2 regions of the Mesorhizobium sp. BR115XR7A genome follow, and region 2 is predicted to be linked to the other one. Evidence: riboswitches for the same ligand, from Rfam matches in the RefSeq annotation. Region 2 holds a riboswitch; the other holds the start of a gene.
What was found. Region 2 has a riboswitch for cobalamin ahead of LB557_RS15355 (aromatic ring-hydroxylating oxygenase subunit alpha). Riboswitches for the same ligand answer to the same signal wherever they lie in the genome.
Positions count from the first base shown of each region.

Region 1 (7,626 bases), on a different contig from region 2:
TTGGGACGCCGCTCGTGAATTTCGGCCATCTGCGCATCGCGATTGAGCGCGGTCCGAATACCTCTGCCGGCATCCGCCAGGAGCAAGCCAACCCCGCTCTTTCCGCGACGGCTTTCCTGGTCCGGCGCCTGATCTTCCACCATCAAAACACAAGGGTCCGCCAGCCAGCTGCGGCCGCTCGGCTTCGCCGTCGCGGTGATCGTGATTGCAGCCAGAGGAGACGGAGCCATCGAGCGGGAATTGGCCCGCTGCAGATGGCGGAGCGTCGATGCCGCTTCAACAGTCTCCGGAAGTGCCGTTTGAACCTTCCCCCAGCTTGGCCCTGCATCCGATTTCCCGGAACACGCTCCGCGGACCGGCGGCGCGTGATCGCCAATGCCTCTCCCGATGGTCGGGACCGGGGTTCGGCGACCAAGGTCGGGGAGATGATAGTGACACTGGATTATCCCAATACGGAATAATCCGAAACTGGCTGGCGGTGAGCCGCCTCGTTTCTGGCCGGCTCATTTGAGACCGAAGCCTGCTTCGATCGCCAGCCAACGCCGGCGTCTGGAAAGCTGACTTCGACGCGCCGTAACAAGGGCCGCGGCCAGGCCAAGCTTGCCGAGGCGCTTCGTCACGGGCAGCTCGATTGCCTTGGGTGCGCCGGATGGACTCACCCCAAGATTGCCCGGTGTGTGGCGTTGCCGCTCACCGCCGGCGAGTGGCACCGAGCCCTACGCCGTCCGCGCTTTTTCCCGAATTGCGCGTGCTGCAGCCACCATGTTCACCAAGGCAGGGCGGACCTCCTCCCATCTGCGCGTTTTGAGACCGCAGTCGGGATTCACCCACAGTTGGCCATCCAACAATCGATCGCGCGCAAGCATGATAAGGTTGGAAATCTCGCCCACTTCCGGGACTCGCGGCGAGTGAATGTCATAGACACCAGGACCGATCTCGTTCGGATACTTGAAGGTTCGAAGCGTATCGAGCAGTTCCATCTGCGAGCGCGAGGTTTCAATGGAGATCACATCGGCATCCATTGCGGCAATCGCGTCCACGATATCGCCGAACTCGGAGTAGCACATATGGGTGTGGATCTGGGTCGCATCGCCGACCGCCGTTGAAGCCAGCCGGAAGCATTCGACGGCCCAGTCGAGATAGGCCTGCCACTCGGCCTCGCGCAGCGGCAAGCCCTCGCGCAGTGCGGCTTCGTCGATCTGGATCATCCCGGCGCCGGCCTTTTCGAGGTCGCTCACTTCATCGCGAATGGCGAGCGCGACCTGGCGGCAGACGGCTGAGCGGGCAAGGTCGTCTCGGACGAAGGACCAGTTGAGGATCGTCACCGGGCCGGTAAGCATGCCCTTCACCGGCTTCGGCGTCAGCGACTGGGCATATCGCCACCAGTGTACCGTCATCGGCTGTTGTCGCGACACATCGCCAATGATGATCGGGGGGCGCACAAAGCGCGAGCCATAGCTCTGCACCCAGCCGTGTTGCGTGAAGGCGAAGCCGCGGAGCTGCTCAGCGAAATATTGCACCATATCGTTGCGCTCGAATTCGCCGTGGACCAGCACGTCGAGTCCGATCTCTTCTTGCCAGCGAACGGCGGCTTCTATCTCTTTTTTCAGGAAGGCCTCATAGTCGACGTAACTCAGCTCGCCCTTGGCATGGGCTGCCCGCGCCTTGCGAACCTCGGCTGTTTGCGGGAAGGAGCCGATCGTCGTGGTGGGGAAGGATGGCAAGCCAAACGTGTCGCCCTGAAGCTTGGAGCGCACGTCGAATGCGCTCTTCCGGCGCGTCATGGCGACCTTGATGCTGGCGACCCGACCTTCGACGAGCGGATCATGCACCTTAGCGGATGTCGCGCGAGCGGCGGCAGCCTCAGCCGACGCCTCTAGTTCGGCGGCGACCGCGTCCCGGCCTTCGGCCAGCGCACGGGCGAGCACGACCAGCTCGTCGGTCTTTTGCGCCGCGAAGGCGAGCCACGATTTCACATCCGCATCGAGTGCCGTCTCCATGTCCAGGTCGATCGGCACATGCAGCATCGAGCAGGACGGGGCGATCTCCACGCGGTCCCGCGGCCAACCGGCGACGATCGGCTTGATGCGGTCAAGCATGGCAGGCAGGTTCGCGCGCCAGACGTTGCGGCCGTCGATCAGCCCGAGCGAGAGCACAAGGTCCTTCTGCGCGAGCCGGCCGACGGTCTCCAACTGCTCTGGAGCGCGCACGAGATCGACGTGCAGTCCCGCCACGGGCAGAGAAATCGCGGTCTCGAGATTGTCTCCCAGCGATCCGAAATAGGTAGCGACCATGATCTTCAACTCCGGTGCTGCTTTTGACAGCCGGCAGTAGGCGAATTGGAGCGCATCCCGTTCGTTGGGAACCAGATCGACCACGAGCGCCGGCTCATCGATCTGCACCCAATCGGCTCCCGCGAGCTTCAGCCTCCGCAGGAGCTCCTCGTAGACGGGCAGCAGCCGTGGCAGGAGCGCGATAGGGTTGAAACCTTCCTCAGGTGACTTCGCCAACTTGAGAAAGGTAACCGGTCCAAGCAGGACCGGGCGCGTGTGGATGCCGAGCGCCTTGGCCTCGAGGAAATGATCGACCGGTTTCGCCGACGAGAGGGCAAAGCTCTGATCGTCGGTAAGTTCCGGCACAATGTAGTGATAGTTGGTGTCGAACCATTTGGTCATTTCCATCGCGGCAAGGCCATGCCCGTTGGCCGCATGCTCGTCACCGGCATGTCCGCAATCAGCGGCCTGATCTTGGTTGCCGCGCGCCATGGCGAAATAGGTATCGAGTGGGACCTCGCCGTCAGTCCAGACGTATCGTGCCGGCACGGCGCCGACCATGGCGACGGTGTCGAGCACATGGTCATAAAGCGAGAAATCGTTGGACGGGATTTTCGACACGCCGCGATCGTGCTGCTCCCTCCAGCTGGCGGCGCGTAGCGCCTTCGCCGTCGCGAGCAGGTCGGCAGCGGGAGATTTTCCGGACCAGTAGCTTTCAAGCGCGAATTTCAGTTCCCGCCGTCGACCGATACGCGGCACGCCGAGCGTTGCCACAGGAATTTGTTGAGAGACAGTCATGCCATACCCCGATGGTTGGGGCGTGGGGACAAGGAACGCGCGAGCAGGCGGCACGAAGCCGGGCTACTGCGGCCACCGAGACACCCCGCCCGTGGACGTTGTTCGTCGTGGCAGGTCTCCTGGCTCGCGGGTCAAAGCCTCTGCCCGTCTTCCCGAGGCCGTTCGCCTCAGTGACACCAATGGGCTTGGCTCGCCGCTAACAGTTGCGGGGGCAGCGCCGGCATCGCACCGGCTTCCCTCTTAGCTCCGCTACGGCAGTGCCGCGCGGAGAACCACGACATGCGCACAATCACAGCAGCTTCGCTCCTTGTCAATACATATAACGAGATGTTTATGTGATGATGCGAATAGTGCCCTTGCGCTGATCGGTCTCTTTCGCCCAAAGCCGCTTACGATGCCGCCTCTTATCAGTGCAGGCTCGGAGAGATCCTTGTCCCCATCGGCGACGCCGGATCAGATCGAGGTCGCCGGGCTCAAGAGCGTAAAGTGGGGCGAGGCCGTCACGGTCCGCCGGGAATCCCGGTATTTGTTCCCCGCTCGGCTTTGCTCAGCGTGCTTGCGCACTCGCCCATCAGCACGCTGATAACATGTCCGGAAGCGGAAAGGAGAGGTGGCGCCTCAGGTCGGCGGACTGGGGCTGGGCCGCCAGCGTCTCGAACAACTGCGCGGGGATCGCCTCGACCTGCTGCGCGAGCAGCTTCACCCTGCGATTGCTGAAGGCCGGCGCCACGATCGTGCGTAACCGGGCATGCTCGCCCCCCTCGTGCGAGACCAGCCACCCCGGCGAACCGAGAATCACCGAATCCGGGGTGAATGCGGCACTCTCTAAGCGACGGAAGGGCGGAAGCTGACCGGCAGGCGCTGCGGGCAGCGAATGACGTAAGACGGCATGTAGACGACGTCCTCCGCAGCGATGGTCAGCGCCAGATCCTCCAGCCGCCCGAACAGCGCGGGGAAGGCGCAGCGCAATTCCAGGCGCGCCAGCGCAGCGCCCAGGCAGGAATGCGGCCCCTCGCCGAACGACAAATGCGGGTTGTGCCGCCGGGTGACATCGAATCTGTCGGCGCCAGGACCGAAGGCCTTTTCGTCCCCGTTCGCCGCATCGAACGCCATCAGGACGGCATCGCCGCGGCGGACCATGCATCCGTCGATCTCCACGTCCTGGGTGGCATAGCGGAACGGCAGATTGGCCGCTGAGCTGCCCCAGCGCAGGATCTCCTCGATCGCCTGTGACCACGGAACTTGGCCGCTGCGCACCAGGTGCAGTTGCTGCGGATGCGTCAGCAATGCCAGCACGCCATTGCCGATGACGCCGGCGGTGGTCACGAAGCCCGCAGAGAGCACCATGAACAGCATGTCGATGAGCTCGGTGTCGGAAACGAGCTCGCCTTTGTCACGCGCGACGATCAGGGCCGAAGCCAGATCATCGCCGAGCTGGCCCCGCTTGAGCGCGATCAGGCGACGGAAGAACTCCGGGATGCGCTGCCGCGTCTGTCGCACCTCTTCGGCTGTGGCGGAGGTGTTGGCCAGGCTGTAGGTGAGCGCGACGATCTCTTCGCGCTGTTCGTCCGGCAAACCGAACAGTTCGGCGATCACGTTGGTGGGCAGCGGAGCGGCGAACTCGCACATCAGATCGGCACTGCCGCCGCGCTGCGCCATCTCGGCCAGGAGTCGATCGACGCATTGTTCGATCCGTGGCGCCAGCAAGGCGATACGACTGGGCGCGAAGCTGCTGGACAGCAGGCCGCGCAAGCGCCGGTGATCGGCGCCGTGCGCCGTGGTCATGTTGTCCACTTTGCATATCCCGATCAGCGGATGATCCTCGGGAATCTCGCCGTCCTGCAGCGCCCGCCACTGTCGCCAGTCCTTATTGAAACGCTGGTCGGAAAGCATCTGCCTGAGCGTCTGGTGACGGGCTGCCGCCCAGGTCACCACATCGCCTGGCAGCGACACTCGCGCCATCCCCCCCTGCCGCAGAATCGCAGAAGAAAGACGATCAAGTTGCGTGGGAGCGGCCGGCACACCGATCACGTCGCAATGATCGTTTTCTACACGCATGCCAACAACTCCTTCAAGACCATCGCGGGTCCACTTCTCGGCACGGAAGATCCGCGCGCGGACTTCGAAAAGTGCCCCCCCCAGTGTGCTTCGTCCTCAGAAGCGGTAGGTGAGACCTGCGCCTATCAACCAGGGATCGAGCTTGGCCTTGCCCGTGAGCTTGGCGCCGGCGACAGTGACGTCGAAGTCGGGCTTGAGGAAAAGCTTCTTCACGTCGAAGTTGACGCCCCAGTGCTCGTCCACCATGTAGTCGAATCCGACCTGCAGCGCGGCGCCGAATGTGTTCTTGACCTTGAGATCATCGGCGCTGCCGGCTTGCTGATGATAGAAGATCGTATAGTTCACGCCGGCGCCGATATAGGGCTCGAAGGCGCCGAAATCGGTAAAATGATACTGCAATGTGAGCGTGGGCGGCAGCAGCCAAACCTTGCCTACCTTGCCCAGCCCGCCGATCGCACCCTGGCCATCGATGTTGGCATAGGTGGTGCCGAGTATGAGTTCGGCGGCGATGTTGTCCGTGAAGAAATATGAGATATCGAGTTCCGGCGTCACGGTGTTCGAATACGAAAGACCGGAGCCGGGCACCGCATTGACATAGCCCGAATCCTCGGTGATCACCCCCAACGCACGCAGGCGGATCTGCCAGGGGCTTGGCGCTTCCGCGACGCAGGCTTCTGCCTGCGGGACGCTCGCGGCTTGCCCAACATCTGCCGCGCCGGCCTGTCCCGCAACGATGAGGACGACAGCCGCTGTCATTGCCCGCGCCACGCCAATTCGCGCTCTCGCCATACTTTTCTCTCCTTGATCTTCAGAAGCGACGCACTGCGCCTTGATTGAATCCTGCTCGCATCAATCGAGATTGACGGAGCGCTCATGCGGGATAGCCCCCGCATGTGTCGTGCCAAATGAGAAAATCGTTGCAGAACAATGCGGTCACTCCGATAGCGCTGTGTCGGATGTCCGACTTCGTCGAAGATCCGACAATGAGTGCAGCCGTAGCCGCCCCTGGGAGCCGTTCGTCAACATCGGCCGGCAGTTCGTTGGCACGCTCGTCCTCGGCTTCGAGTTTTGGCGTATTCTGCGTTCAGCGCCTTGATCGGCGCCTGCTGCTCGGTCGTCAGGCCGGGGAACGTTCCAGCCAGTTCGCGCAGTCCGTGGGCGTATCCGTAAGGCGTCTCGACCGCGGCCGATATGGGCGGGAAATCCTTTGGCAGCATGCGCCAGCCGCCATCCGATCGGGCCATGTAGCGGAACGCGTTCAATACCACGCGCCGCCCGGTCTTGGCCGCGCCCGGCAGGAACGGTTGTATCCGCGACCATTCCTCATCCGTCAGATCGGAGAGGATAGCGCTTGGTCTTCTTCTCGATATCGGCCATCCGGCCACGCGTCGCTCGGGTCCACTTCCCAAGCTTGAAACACGATTAATCCCGCCAATCCGCTGCCCGCCCTGCAGCAGGCCCCTCTTCGGGCGGCAATTAATCCTGCTTCGGTTTGAAATTCGCGACGAGAGCACGATATCGTTGTGACGACCGACCTGGATTGATCCATCAAGTGGCCGATACCGCCGTAGAATGCGACGAAAAGGCGCGTGGCCGTTCTGAACCTCCGGGCCGGCCGCCGCGCAATCGTGCGGTGATGAAGCACTCCGATGTCCTTGGTGGGCTCGATTACCTGGCGGCGGACTATCACCGGCAGGATTTCTCCAAGCATATCCACAACGAGTATCTGATCGGGCTGATCGAGCGAGGCGTCCATGATGTCTGGTGCCGAGGTGAGGTTTGGCACGCCGGTAGCGGCACCGTCGCGACCTTCGCGCCCGGCGAACCGCATTTCGGGGGCGCTGGTGACGATCTTGGCTGGAGCCAGAAGATCTTCTACATGCCCGAAGGCCTTGTCCGGCAAGTCCTTGAGGACAGCAGCCAAACCGAACCCGGAACGATCGACTTCAAAAGCCCGTTCCAGGAGAATGCCCCAGTTGCACACGGCCTCAGCGCGTTTTGGCGCCTCCTTGAACATGAGCATAGCTCGGCACTGGAGATCGAGGAGCATCTGATCCGCTTCCTGCGCCGCGTTTTCGCACAAGTCGGCGGGTCGCGCGTTGCTGGGCCAAAATTCGTGCCGCCGAGGTTCCGCGACGTGCGTGACTTCATCCATGCCCACTTTGACGAAGTCCTGCAGCTCGCCGCCCTGGCCGCCCTCGCCGGATGCTCCAAGGCGACGTTGATCGATGGCTTCAAGGCGCATTTCGGGTTGCCCCCCACCCGCTACCTGATCCAGGTCCGCATCGACGAGGCGCGACGGCTGCTGAGGCGACGTCAGCAGGTCGCCGAGGTCGCCGTCGCGGTAGGGTTCGCGGACCAGAGCCACCTGACCCGGCACTTCAAAGCGGTGTTGGGGGTGACGCCGGCGCGTTACCTCTCCGTTTGAATATCGTTCAATAAAGCGCGCGGCGAACCGTCTAGCTTGGACGCTCAATGGATGAAACGAGCGTCAAGA
Region 1 covers NZ_JAIUHW010000020.1:39,412-47,037, forward strand. The annotation lists gene metE (5-methyltetrahydropteroyltriglutamate--homocysteine S-methyltransferase) at 717-3,047, opposite strand; cobalamin riboswitch at 3,163-3,363, opposite strand; partial or broken gene LB557_RS29655 (cytochrome) at 3,655-3,930, opposite strand; gene LB557_RS29660 (cytochrome P450 family protein) at 3,897-5,129, opposite strand; gene LB557_RS29665 (OmpW/AlkL family protein) at 5,226-5,918, opposite strand; partial or broken gene LB557_RS29670 (transposase) at 6,323-6,506, opposite strand; gene LB557_RS29675 (AraC family transcriptional regulator) at 6,682-7,557, shown strand; gene LB557_RS29680 (threonine aldolase family protein) at 7,605-7,626, shown strand, end outside.
Region 1: it holds a riboswitch for cobalamin, as region 2 does, so the genes downstream of both, metE (5-methyltetrahydropteroyltriglutamate--homocysteine S-methyltransferase) here and LB557_RS15355 (aromatic ring-hydroxylating oxygenase subunit alpha) in region 2, are expected to answer to the same signal.

Region 2 (7,626 bases):
ACATTCTCCACGGCATCGACCTCGACATCAAATCGGGCGAGTTCATAGTCTTCGTCGGCCCGTCGGGCTGCGGCAAGTCGACCTTGCTGCGCTCGATCGCCGGGCTCGAGGAAATCACGTCGGGTGAACTCAAGATCGACGGCCAGGTGGTCAACGACGTGCCACCCTCGAAGCGCGGCATCGCCATGGTGTTCCAGTCCTATGCCCTCTACCCCCACATGACCGTCTACGACAACATGGCCTTCTCGATGAAGATCGGTGGGGAAAGCAAGGCCGAGATCGACAAAAGGGTGCGGCAAGCCGCCGAGATCCTGCAGCTGACCAAATATCTCGACCGTCTGCCCAAGGCGATGTCGGGCGGCCAGCGGCAGCGCGTCGCCATCGGCCGCGCCATCGTGCGCAATCCGAAGGTGTTCCTGTTCGACGAACCGCTGTCGAACCTTGACGCCGCATTGCGCGTTGCGACGCGCATCGAGATCGCCAAGCTCAAGGAATCGATGCCCAACACGACCATGATCTACGTCACGCACGACCAGGTCGAGGCGATGACGCTGGCCGACCGCATCGTCGTGCTGAAGGACGGGCACATCGAGCAGGTCGGCACGCCCATGGAACTCTACAAGAACCCCGGCAACCTCTTCGTCGCCCAGTTCATCGGCTCGCCGGCCATGAACATCCTGCCGGCGACGGTCGACAAGACGGGCAATCCGACCATCGTCAGCCATGTCGGCGGCCGCAAGGCGACGGTGCCGATCGCGACACCTGCTTCGGCAAAGGGAGCGGCGGTCAGCTTCGGCGTACGGCCGGAAGATCTCGCGATCGCCAGCGGTGCGGATTATCTGTTCGAGGGGACCGTCGATTATCTCGAACAGCTTGGCGAGGTCCAGCTGGTCTATGTCGATATCGGCCGGGCCGACCTGCCGCTGGTGACCAAGCTGCCGGGCAATGTCGAGGTCAAGCGCGGCTCGACGCTGCGGCTGGCCGCCAATGCCGGCGATCTCCATATCTTCGATGCGGATGGTCGCTCCTTTGCCCTCCACGAAGCGGAAGCAAAGGCGGCCTGAAGACGGCCGTCCGGTAATGAAAGAACAAGAGCGGCGGGCCTGGCCCGCCGCTCTTGTTGTCTGCACAGGCTGGTTAGTTGTTGCCGAAGAGATTGCGATCGGCACCCTGATGGGCCGGCTTCTGCACGTCGCCGGACGAGTTGAGCAGCTTGTAGACAGGCGAATCGCTGTTGCGGATCGCACCTGTATGGGACGTATCGACATTGACAGTCGACGAAGCAGTGGGCTGGTTGACGCCGTTGGAGCCATAATTGTCGCTGCCGGCGAAGGCGCTGCCGGAGACGGCCAGAACGGCGGCGGCGGCAATGAGGATCTTGTTCATTTTAGGTACTCCTGAATTTTGGAAGTCCCGCGGACCGGCGGGCCAGAGCCCACCGGCCGTGGGATGGCCATTAGTGGCCGAAGAGGTTGCGGTCGCTGCCCTGCTGGACAGGCGCCGAGGTGGCCGGAGCCGACTTGCCGATCGACGCGGTATTCGAATTGTCGGTCGAAGCGGCAGCAGCCTGATTGGCGCCGTTGGAGCCATAGTTGTCGCTGCCGGCGAAAGCGCTGCCAGAAAGGGCCAGAACGGCGGCGGCAGCAATAAGGATCTTGTTCATGTTAGGTACTCCTGAATTTTGGAAGTCCGGCTGCCGGCGGGCCAGAGCCCACCGGCCGTGGGATGGCCGTTAATGGCCGAAGAGGTTGCGGTCGCTGCCCCGCTGGACAGGCGCCGAGGTGGCCGGAGCCGACTTGCCGATCGACGCGGTGTTCGAATTGTCGGTCGAAGCGGCAGCAGCCTGGTTGGCGCCGTTGGAGCCATAGTTGTCGCTGCCGGCGAAAGCGCTGCCGGAGAGAGCCAGAACGGCAGCGGCAGCAATGAGGATCTTGTTCATTTTAATACTCCTGAATTTGTAGGGTCCACCAGCGCGGCAGGGTCACCCGCCGCGTGCCGGGGATGGCTATTAATTGTTGCCGAAGAGGTTGTGGTCGGCGCCCGTCACAGGCGTCTGGGCAGCCGGCTCCGACTTCTTGGTCGAAGCGGTGTAGGAGCTGTCGACAGTAGCCGTGGGGGTCGCGGCGTTCGAACCATAATGGTCGCTGCTAGCGAAGGCGCTGCCGGAAATAGCCAGAAGGGCGGCGGCAGTGAGAATGATCTTTTTCATTTTTGTACTCCAGTATTTTTCCCGTCCGTCTAGCGGCGTGTCTTGGGATTAAATCGCGTCGTTCGGACAGCCCCGATGTGGGAGAGCCCCCTTGCCGTTTCCAATCACGAAGTTGTTCAGCGTGGACCATGACTCCACCACTTGAAATTGTACCAACGCCTTCTACATGTCTCATTTTTCCATTTGATATCAAATAGTTGTCTAAGATCACGACCCGATCACCAACTGTGTCGGAAGGCTGGGCGTTCACACCGTCCTGCACGCACCGTCAACAGAAACGAACCGTTCGGTTCGATTTTAGACTCTGCTAATAGTCACTTTTCGAAACCATTAACCCTTTTCCGGCCCGGCTGAGGGTCGAAAACGGTGCCCGCGCGCCTGGCGAGAAAAGGCGATTCCCCCGCTGCAACCGCGCCGGGACGATCCCGCGTATGTGTCGCGCCGCATGGATGCGATGTCGCTTTCGTGCCGATGTCGCAAACCCTGTCGTGATTAGATCGAGCGATCTCAGGTGCCGCTGCGTGACGACGGAGCGGAGAATTGGGAAGCCGGTCAGATTCCGGCGCTGCCCCCGCAACGGTGGTGGAGTTCAAGTCGCAACGGGAGACCACTGGGCGAAAGCTTGGGAAGGTGTCGCGATGGTCCGCCAGGACAACTCCAGAGCCCGGAAACCAGCCCGAGATCGCTAGAACTCGACTGATCGCGGTGGGCGGTCAAGGGGCGGATGGTGTTGTCCGGCTTTCGCCGGCTTGCGCCCAGTCCTTCCTCCATCACCACCAGTTCAGTCCTTGAAAATGAGGACAGGACATGGACGCGCGCAACGACATGCTGAGGCTTTTAAACGGCCGCAGACAGGGCCTTTCGCTGGAACAGCCCTTCTATACCGACCCGGACTACTTCAAGTTTGACATGGAACTGATCTGGTATCGCGACTGGCTGTTCATCGGCCATGATTGCGAGTTGCCCAAGCCGGGCAGCTTCATCACCGTGCAGATCGGCGATTATCCGGTCGTGCTGGTGCGCGATCAGCAGGGCAAGATCAACGCTTTCCACAATTCCTGCCGCCATCGCGGCAGCCGCGTCTGCAACACCGAGAAGGGCATGGCCGCCAAACTGGTGTGTCCCTATCACCAGTGGACCTACGAACTCGACGGCCGGCTGCTGTTCGCCCGCCAGATGGCCGATGGGTTCGACAAGAGCCAGTTCGGGCTCAAACCGGTCGCCTGCGAAAGCGTCGCCGGCTATGTCTTCATCTGCCTGGCCAAGGAGCCCGCCGACTTCGCGCCGATGCGGGCGATGATCGAGCCCTATCTCCTGCCGCACCGGCTGAGCGAGGCCAAGATCGCCTTCGAGAGCACGATCATCGAGAAGGGCAACTGGAAGCTGGTCTGGGAAAACAACCGCGAATGCTACCATTGCGCGGGCAATCATCCTGAGCTGTGCAAGACCTTCCCGGAAGCGCCGACCGTGACCGGCGTGCAAGGCGCCGACAGCGATCCGGAGATGCTGGCCCACTGGGCGAGGTGCGAAGCTGTTGGCCTGCCCAGCAAGTTTCGCATCGACCCGGCTGGACAATACCGCGCCACCCGCGCGCCGCTGCTGCGCGATGCCCAGAGCTACACGATGACCGGCAAGCGGGCGGTGAAGAAGAACCTGTCCGACAGCGTCTCGGCCGACCGGATCGGCACGCTGATGCACTATCACTACCCGACAACCTGGAACCATATCCTCGTGGATCATGCGGTGACGTTCCGCGTGCTGCCGGTCAGCGCCACGGAAACAGCGGTTACGACCAAATGGCTGGTCCACAAGGATGCCGTGGAAGGCGTCGACTACGATCTCGCCGAACTCACCCATGTCTGGACCGAGACCAACGACCAGGACCGCCGCATCGTCGAGGAAAACGCCTTCGGCATCCTGTCGCCGGCCTACGAGCCCGGTCCCTATTCGGAGCTGCACGAGGGCGGCGTCATCCAGTTCGTTGACTGGTACGCGCGCTTTATCGGCCCACGGCTTTCCGAAGACGGCCGGCCTGCTCTGCGCAGTGTCGCCTAGCGCATGTCGGCCAAAACTGTGCAGCGGCTTTGGGATCACGACACGCCCAAAATGAAAGGTATGCAGGGATGAACGCCATGACTGATCTTGGCCTCTATCGCCACCTCGACCAGATGGCGCCGTGGAACGACAGGCTGCAGGTGCTGGAAGTAACCGGCGTCAGCGACGAGGCGCCCGACGTCAAGACCTTCACCTTCCGCTCCGACAACCAGACCTGGTTCCGCTACAAGCCGGGCCAGTTCGTGACGCTGGAATTGCCGACACCGGACGGCCCGCTGATGCGCACCTACACGCTGTCATCATCGCCGTCACGGCCATTCTCGATCGCGGTGACGGTGAAGGCGCAGGCGGGCAGCGTCGGCACACGCTGGATGTTCGATCACCTGACGCCCGGCTCGCACGTCAAGGCCTATGGACCGGGCGGCGACTTTTCGCTGCACAGCCACCCGGCGGCGAAATACCTGTTCATCTCGGCCGGTTCGGGCGTGACGCCGATGATGTCGATGCTGCGCTGGCTGAACGACTGCGCGCCGTGGACCGATGTCGGCTTCGTCAATTGCGCACGGCGTCCGGAAGAGATCATCTTTCGCAAGGAACTCGAACTGCTCGGCGGCCATATGCCGGGGCTGTCGCTCGGCTTCATGATCGAGGAGCGGTCGAGCCGCGAGGGCTGGTACGGCCATATGGGCCGCATCGACGCCATCCGACTGCCGCTCCTGGCGCCCGATTTCCGCGAACGCGAAATCTTCTGCTGCGGCCCCGACCCTTTCATGCGCGCCGTGCGCGGCATGCTGGAGGCCGCCGGTTTCGACATGGCAAAATACCATCAGGAGAGCTTTGCCGCGCCGGCGGCGGAGGAAATCCCGGCGCCGTTTGCCTCGCCGGCTGAAGACGGCGCGGCGATTTGCGTCCAAGCCGCGACGCCGATCCGCTTCGCGCTTTCGGATGTCGACGCCGATTGTGTCGCCGGCCAGACCGTGCTGCAGACGGCGCGCGCCTCGGGTGTGCGAATACCGGCCGCCTGCGAATTCGGCCTGTGCGGAACTTGCAAAGTGAAGAAAGTCTCCGGCAGCGTCGAGATGAGCCACAATGGCGGCATCCTCGATCATGAGATCGATGATGGCTTCATCCTGGCCTGTTGTTCCAAGCCATTGTCGCCGCTTGAAATCGAGGCTTGATCCGCCCGGCTTTCGACTGAACCCGGAAATGGTCCCCGTTGCCGGCAAAGGTTACCTTGCCAAGGAAGACCTGAAAGTTTACAGGCGTTGTTGGTGGAAGCGGTCCTGCTGGCGGGCAGGAAATGCAGGACGGGGCAACAATGACGCATGACTCCCACGCCTATGCGGTAGCGAGCCGGGATATCGTTTTCGAATCTTTCGATGGCGAGGCCGTGGTGCTCAATCTTGCCAATGGCAAATATTTCGGCTTTTCCGATTCCGGCAGCAAGGTATGGCAGGCGCTTTCATCCGGCGCGGACGCCCAGGCTCTGGTCGGGCTGAGCGCCGGCGGCTCGACAATAGGCCAGGCCGAACTCGAACGCTTCATATCGCAATTGCTCGAATTGGGTTTGCTGGTGCGCTTGGACGCGGCGGCGCAGCCTTTGCCGGGCGATTTGCCTGCCGAGCTTGCCGCCACGAACGAGCCGCTCAATGTGAGCATTCACGACGACCTCGCCGACCTGATCGTCGTTGATCCCATCCACGAGGTCGAGGAACCTCTCGGCTGGCCGGCGGTCAAGCAGGCTTCCTGACGGGGCGGCCGCAGCGTGATGGAAGGCGATTGATGCCGCGCGTCACGCTCGAAACCTTGCCGGATTACGCCAGGTATCTCATCGCCGCCGCTGAAGGCGCGGCCGCGTGCTATCCGACCATGCGAAAGGTTCGCCTGCCCTGGCTTGAACTGACCGTGCATCTCGGTCACGGCGTGCTTGCCGATGCATTGGGCCATGCTTTTGTCGAGCCCGGGCATGACCAGCCGGCACCGTCCACGGGTCGCATCTTCATCGCGCATCCCGGCATTGACGGCATCCCGGAGCCGGCGCACTGGGGCGATGCCCATTTCACCGAGCACGGTTTTGCCAAACGGCTCGCCGAAGCCGGTTTGCGCGGGCACCATTTCCACGACCTGGATTTCTGGCAGGTCTACGATCCGCACCGCCGCGTCGGCGTGCAGCTGATGGCCTCGGCCGATGCCTTTCCGCCCTGGGAGCCGGGAGCACCGCTGCGCGCCTTCCTGCACTGGGAATATGCCGCGCGCGGCATGCGGCTGACGCATGCCGGCACGCTTGGCATCGACGGCAACGGTATTCTGCTTGCCGGCTCGGGCGGGGCCGGGAAATCGGGGACCGTCGCCGCCGGCCTGCTTAACGGGCTCGACAGTGTCGGCGACGACTATGTGCTGATCGATCTCACCGACGGCGTGACCGCGCGCCCCCTTTTTTCGACGTTGAAGCAGGACACGGAAGGTTTCGCCCGGCTGGGCCTGCGGCAGCGGCTAACGGCGCAAGGCCCGCTGAACTGGCAAGGCAAGCACACGTTCCATATTCATGATATCGCGCCTCGGCCGGTGCCCGCCATGCTGGACATCGTCGCGCTGGTGGTGCCACATATCAGCGGAGGCGGAGCAAGTTCGATTATGCCGGTGTCGCGCAGGGATGCCATGATTGCCTTGGCGCCGTCCGGCATCGCCCAGATGCCGGGCGAGCGCGAAAGCGGCTTTCGCTTCTTCAGCGAATTGACGCGCCACCTGCCGTGCTTCCGTTTGTCCCTCGGCATCGACCCGGCAGAGATCGCCCGCACGATCGAGGATTTCCTGACACGAGGCGCCCGGTGAAGCTCAGCGTGATCATGCCTGTGTACAATCGCGAGCGCTATGTCGTCTCGGCGCTGCGCTCGCTCGTGCGGCAGCAAGATGCCGCCGATCTCGACATCATCGTGATCGACGACGGCTCGACCGACGGGTCGCCGGAGGCCGTGCGTTCGATGATGGCCGAGAACCCCTGCATTCGTCTTTTCCGGCAAGAGAACATGGGCGTGACCCGGGCTCGCAACGCTGGTCTCAGACTGCTCACGCCGGAAACGGAGCTCGTGTCGTTCCTCGATTCGGATGATGTCTCGCCTGCGGGACGATTCAAGGCCGATATCGCATGCTTTGACGCCGACCCCGCTCTGGAGCTTACCTATTCCCTGATGATGATGGTCGAACACATCGACGATGATCTGCTGGAACCCTGCCCCGGCAGCCATTTCATGACCGTGCGGGGAATTCATCTGTCGTCAGGCATTTTCTCGCGTAAGCTCATCGAACGGATCGGCGGCTTCGACGAGGCCTTCGGCCAGGCCGAAGACACCGACTACCTGCTG
Region 2 covers NZ_JAIUHW010000006.1:249,786-257,411, reverse strand. The annotation lists gene LB557_RS15380 (ABC transporter ATP-binding protein) at 1-1,064, shown strand, start outside; gene LB557_RS15375 (DUF680 domain-containing protein) at 1,138-1,386, opposite strand; gene LB557_RS15370 (DUF680 domain-containing protein) at 1,457-1,663, opposite strand; gene LB557_RS15365 (DUF680 domain-containing protein) at 1,733-1,939, opposite strand; gene LB557_RS15360 (DUF680 domain-containing protein) at 2,009-2,209, opposite strand; cobalamin riboswitch at 2,702-2,904, shown strand; gene LB557_RS15355 (aromatic ring-hydroxylating oxygenase subunit alpha) at 3,017-4,264, shown strand; gene LB557_RS15350 (hybrid-cluster NAD(P)-dependent oxidoreductase) at 4,342-5,442, shown strand; gene LB557_RS15345 (PqqD family peptide modification chaperone) at 5,583-6,014, shown strand; gene LB557_RS15340 (serine kinase) at 6,047-7,096, shown strand; gene LB557_RS15335 (glycosyltransferase family 2 protein) at 7,093-7,626, shown strand, end outside.